Pontimicrobium sp. SW4: one gene and its partner. The protein of the gene in region 1 interacts with the protein of each later gene in a pairwise test. Links are inferred from orthologs where the notes say so. Each region holds a gene or a part of one and is shown on either strand. Other genes may lie near its edges.

Region 1 (2,893 bases):
TATAATGCTATAGATATCTAAAGCTATCAATATTATGATATGAAAAGGAAAACGGTTAAATATCCTACGCAAATTCATTGTTATTAATATACTAATACTTAAACAAAAATAAGCAGCTATATATAATAAGTTTCCTCCATAATAAAGAATATCATCAATTAAAATAGAGTTTTCGGCTAAAGGAAAAAAGACTCCTGAAAACTCCGAAATAGAATATAATACCAAAAAATAAAAGAAATAAGATTTCTTGCATTTGTTAGATATACAATACAAAACTGTTAGTAATGGCAACAATAAAGACCTAACTATACTACCAATATCTTGCAATCCAAATATTTGGAAACCAAGAAAAGTAATAGTAAGCACTATTATTATACCTAGCAATAATTTTGTCTTTCGCATATAGATTTGGGGTCTATTTGTCAGACAAATATAACAATATATTACAATTGAACGATAAAAAAGTGCTTTTTATCGATAAAAAACTCTATTTATAATTATTCTAAATAATTAACTGTAAGAAGTCTTTTTCATTGATTATAGGAATATTTAAACTATTAGCTTTTTCACGCTTACTTGGTCCCATTTTATCTCCAGCCACTAAATAAGTCGTTTTAGAAGAAATTGATGAAGAAACCTTACCTCCATTATCTTCTATAAGTTTCTTTAATTCAGTACGTGAAACTGTTTCAAACACACCAGAAACAACGAAAATTTGATCTTTCAGTTTTTCTGTCTGATTTGCTAAAACCTCCTCAGATAAAGCCAATTGAATACCAAATGCTTTTAACCTATCAATAATATGTCTATTTTCTTCTGAAGCAAAAAAATCAACAACACTTTCTGCTATTTTAATCCCTATCTCATCAACTGCTACCAAATCTATTATAGTCGCTTGAGATAAAGCCTCTATGCCTTTATAGTGTTTTGCAAGCTTTTTAGCAACCGTTTCACCTACATATCGTATTCCTAAAGCAAACAATACACGTTCAAAAGGAATTTGTTTGGATGCTTCAATACCATTTACCAGATTTTCAGCACTTTTTTCTGCCATTCGTTCCAAAGGCATCACCCTCTCCTTTGTTAATTCATATAAATCTGAATAATTACTAATCAATCCTTCATTAACCAATAATGCAACCGTTTCTCCTCCTAACCCTTCAATATCCATAGCTTTTCTAGATATGAAATGCTGTATTCTTCCAATAATTTGTGGATTACAACCATTATAATTAGGACAATAATGTTGTGCTTCCCCTTCTTGCCTTACTAATTCAGTATTGCATTCTGGACAATGGGTTATATATTGTGTAGATAAAGAATTTATTGGTCGCTTGGTTAAATCTACAGCAACAATTTTAGGGATGATCTCCCCTCCTTTTTCAACAAACACCTCATCTCCAACTCTAATATCTAATTTTTTAATTTGGTCTGCATTATGCAACGACGCTCGTTTCACGGTTGTTCCAGCCAATTCCACAGGCTCTAAATTGGCTACAGGTGTAATAGCTCCTGTACGACCAACTTGGTAGCTAATCTCATTTAATGTAGTGGAAACTTGTTCTGCTTTAAATTTATAAGCCATTGCCCAACGTGGCGCTTTGGCAGTATAGCCCAATTCTTCTTGTTGTTGCAAATCATTGACTTTAATTACAACGCCATCTGTTTCGTAAGGTAGATTATGACGATGTACATTCCAATAATCAACAAACTCTAAAACAGCATCGATGGAGTTTACCAATTTTGCAGCATTTGGGACTTTAAACCCCATTTGTCTTGCAAGTTCTAAGCTTTCAAATTGTGTGTTAATTCCTAAATTAGAACCTGTAATATTATATAGTAAGCACTCTAAAGGTCGTTTTGCAACCTCAGCACTATCTTGTAGTTTCAAGCTTCCAGAAGCCGTATTTCTTGGATTTCTATAAGGCTCCTCTCCTATTTCTATACGTTCTTCGTTCATTTTGTTGAACCCTTCAAATGGCAATACAATTTCACCTCGAATATCAAATTTTGAAGGATAATTCCCTTTTAATTTCAAAGGCACCGATTTAATAGTCTTAATATTGGCAGTAACATTATCACCTTGTGTACCATCTCCTCTAGTAACAGCTTTAACTAGATTTCCATTTTCATAAGTCAAACTTATGGAAGCACCATCATATTTAAGCTCACATGTATATTTCACATCACCATCTATCATTTTCTTAATACGTGTTTCCCAATCCAATAAATCTTCTTTTGAATACGAATTATCCAACGAATACATTCTGTGTTCATGAACAACAGTTTCGAAATTCTTTGTTATTTCTCCTCCAACACGCTTTGTTGGCGAGTCAACTTCAGCAAATTCTGGATATTTTGTTTCTAACTCTTGAAGTCGTTTTAACTTTATATCAAACTCATAATCACTTATAGTTGGCTTATCGAAAACGTAATAATTATAGTTGTGCAAACGAAGTTCTTCGCTTAGTTTTTTTATTTGTTGCTGAATATCCATAAAATAATTTCAGAAAAAGTTATCTTTTTAGGCTATATTTAAAGCTTCTAATATACTAAAATGCATTACAAGAAAATACTCGTCACTCTGCTTTTTATGAGCATTTTATTCAACTGTAAAGAAGACAAAAAATTAACTACAGAATTGTTAATAATTCCACAACCATCAGAAGAAATTGTTAATCAAGGTCAATTCATCTTAAATTCTTCAACTGGAATTAGTTATGATGATACTTTTAAAATTTCCGCCGAATTCTTAAAGTCTTTTATTCAAGATGGCAGCAATATAAAACTAGAAGGCAGTAATTTAATTTCATTTATTAAAGACGAAAATCTTACTAATGAAGGTTATTCTTTAGAGATTCTTCCAAAAAGCATAAACATAAAAGCTAAAACG
Region 2 (3,540 bases), 1.9 Mb from region 1 along the record:
TAATGTAAATGTAGTATATCCCTAGCAAAAAATAAGCCAAATTTTCGTTAAGAAATTTTGTCAGTCTATACTTAGTTTTCCTTCCCTTGAAAAGGGAAGGTGTCACATAGTGACGGAAGGGTTATCAACCACCTCGTCTTCATTTCGTTTCACAGAAATGAAGCCACTTCTCCTTAAAAAGGAGGAGAGTTTTTTATTCGTTAGCCAACAATATTCACAATTTTACCAGGAACTACAATTACTTTTTTAGGTTCTCGACCTTGTAATTGCTCTTTAGTTTTGTCGTTTGCCAATACAGCTTTTTCAATGTCATCTTTACTTAAATCTAATGATAGCTCTAATGTGAAACGCATTTTACCATTAAACGAAATTGGATAATTTTTAGTACTTTCTACCAAATGACTTTCATCAAATTTTGGAAAATCTGCTGTTGAAATCGATTTGTCATGACCTAACTGATTCCATAATTCCTCAGCGATATGAGGTGCATAAGGTGAGATTAACACCAATAACGGTTCTAAAATTTGTTTGCTTGTACACTTTTGAGCAGTGAGCTCATTACATGCAATCATAAAGGTAGAGACTGATGTATTAAAAGAGAAATTTTCAATATCTTCTTCTACTTTCTTTATGGTTTTATGTAATGTTTTTAGGGTGTCTTTAGTTGGTGCAACGTCTGTAACTTTAAAACCATTGTCGTCATTATACAACTTCCATAATTTTTTAAGGAAACTATGCACGCCTGTAATTCCAGCCGTATTCCAAGGTTTGTATTGCTCTAATGGCCCAAGAAACATTTCATACAGACGCAAGCTGTCTGCTCCATAATCGATACAAATTTGATCTGGATTGACCACGTTGTATTTAGATTTGGACATTTTTTCGACGTCGCGTTTTACCTTGAAAGTTCCATCATCTTCATAAATGAATTCTGCATCCTTAAAATCCTGATTCAACGGGTGCTTTTTAAAAGCATTAACATCTAATTCATCTGACGAGTTAACAATATTTACATCTGCATGAATTTGATTAATAACATATTCAACATTTACATGTTCTGATCCTGGGAAATTCTCTAATATTGCCTTTTGAACAAAATCAATTTTATTTTGATAAATATTCGAAGATTCAAAGCTATCGACCTTTGATTCAGAAATAAAAATCGCATTATTCAGAATCAATTTTGAGCAAAACTCCTGAACTTCCTTGCTGTCATAAATGTTATTATCAGATTGGTTAATTTGTAGTAAAGCTCGATATACAAAAGCACTAGTCCCCAAAATCATTCCTTGGTTAATCAATTTTTTAGCAAACTCATCATGAGGTACTAGACCCAAATCAAACATAAACTTTTGCCAGAAACGGGAGTATAATAAATGTCCTGTGGCATGTTCGCTTCCTCCTATATATAGATCGACTTGCTGCCAATAGTTAATGGCATCTTGAGAGAATATTTCCTCATCATTTTGAGGATCCATATAACGATTAAAATACTGTGAGCTTCCTGCCCAACCAGGCATTGTGTTTAATTCAAGAGGATAGACGCCATTATGAGACCCTTCGACTGCGCTCAGGGTGACAAGGTCATTTGAGACTACTTTATTATTTTTTGTATCCCAAGCCCAATGTGTGGCGTTTCCTAAAGGTGGTTCACCCGTTTCGGTTGGTAAATATTTTTCTACTTCTGGTAAAGTGATTGGTAAATACTCAACATCAATCATTTGTGGCATACCATTGACGTAATACACAGGGAATGGCTCTCCCCAATAACGCTGACGAGAAAACACTGCATCACGCAATCTGTAATTGGTCTTTCCTTCGCCTTGACCTAGTTTTTCTAATTCATAAATAGCTGTTTTTACAGCTTTTTTATACGTCAACCCATTTAAAAAATCACTATTTGCAATAATGGTATTGTCTTTATCTGCAAAGGCTTCTTTAGAAATATCTACACCTTCAAAAATATTAGGAATAGGAATATTAAAGTGTTTAGCAAAATCGTAATCACGTTGGTCACCACAAGGTACTGACATAACTGCTCCTGTCCCATAACCAGCTAACACGTAATCGCCAATCCAAATGGGAATTGGTTCTTTGGTAAAAGGATGCTCAGCATAAGCTCCTGTAAACGCACCGGAAATGGTTTTTACATCTGCCATTCTATCACGTTCACTACGTTTTGCAGTTGCTTCAATATAAGCCTCAACCTCAGCTTTTTGTTCTGGTGTAGTGATTTTTGACACTAGTTCATGTTCTGGAGCTAAGGTCATAAAAGACACACCAAAAATGGTATCAGGACGTGTTGTAAATACAGAAATTTGATGAGACCCTTCGACTGCGCTCAGGGTGACATTTGGCAATACATTAAAAGTAACCGAAGCACCAACCGATTTTCCAATCCAATTGCGTTGGATTTCTTTTAGTGGTTCTGGCCAATCAATGGTGTCCAACCCTTGAAGCAAACGTTCAGCATAAGCAGAAATACGCATACTCCATTGTGTCATTTTTTTCCTAATAACTGGATGTCCTCCACGCTCAGACACACCATTGACAATTTCGTCATTGGCTAGCACTGTTCCTAAGGCAGGACACCAGTTTACTTCGGTTTCAGCTAAATAGGTTAATCTGTATTTTAGTAAAATTTCTTGTTGTTGTTCTGATGAATAATTGTTCCATTCATCCGCTGTAAATATTTCTACATCATCATCACATTTAGCATTGACATTTGCGTTTCCTTCAGCTTCAAAAACTTTAATCAGTTCTGATATGTTTTCAGCTTTATCAGAATCGTTATTATACCAAGAATTAAACAGTCGAATGAAAATCCACTGCGTCCATTTGTAATAACTTGGGTCAGACGTTCTGACTTCACGAGACCAATCGAATGAAAAACCAATTTGGTCTAACTGACGACGATAGGTTTTGATGTTTTCTTCGGCAGTAATTGCTGGATGTTGGCCAGTTTGAATGGCATACTGTTCTGCAGGCAACCCGAAACTATCATACCCTTGAGGATGCAGCACATTAAACCCTTTATGACGTTTGTAACGTGCATAAATGTCACTAGCAATATACCCTAATGGATGTCCAACATGCAATCCTGCTCCAGATGGATAAGGGAACATATCTAACACATAATATTTTGGCTTTTCTGACTTGTTTTCCGCTTTAAACGTTTGGTTGTCTGCCCAATATTTTTGCCATTTGGCTTCTATCTCGTTGAAATGGTATTTCATCGTATTGCTTTCCGTAATTAAAAGCGCAAATTTACGGTTAATAAAGAAAACAGTAAAACCTTTAAGAAAATTAGTAATTATTATTTTGTAAGACGCTACATATTATGTAACATTGCTACTTTAAATGTAGCATCATGAATAATAAATCACAGCCAACCCCTGGAAAACCAGTAAGAGGATCGAAAACAGGTCAGCCAATAATGGTGATTTTTGATTTGTTAGGTAGAAACTGGTCAATGGGTGTTATTTGGCATTTAAATAATGGCCCAAGTACTTTTAGAGCATTACAAGCTTATTGCGAAAA

Evidence for each region. Proteins that work in one complex are often made in the same cells at the same time.
Region 2: the proteins of ligA (region 1) and ABGB03_RS00335 interact in binary tests that used the Escherichia coli proteins (3 or more experiments, as listed by UniProt). The link is inferred for Pontimicrobium sp. SW4 from one-to-one orthologs.

The regions. Positions count from the first base shown.
Region 1 is NZ_CP157199.1:1,962,339-1,965,231, forward strand. It holds ligA (NAD-dependent DNA ligase LigA), read right to left. Parts: upstream 2,498-2,893; coding sequence 503-2,497; downstream 1-502. Other genes in the region: ABGB03_RS09190 (hypothetical protein), read right to left, coding at 1-402; ABGB03_RS09200 (family 20 glycosylhydrolase), read left to right, coding at 2,594-2,893. UniProt on the Escherichia coli protein: DNA ligase that catalyzes the formation of phosphodiester linkages between 5'-phosphoryl and 3'-hydroxyl groups in double-stranded DNA using NAD as a coenzyme and as the energy source for the reaction.
Region 2 is NZ_CP157199.1:62,856-66,395, reverse strand. It holds ABGB03_RS00335 (class I tRNA ligase family protein), read right to left. Parts: upstream 3,237-3,540; coding sequence 201-3,236; downstream 1-200. Other genes in the region: ABGB03_RS00330 (helix-turn-helix domain-containing protein), read left to right, coding at 3,371-3,540.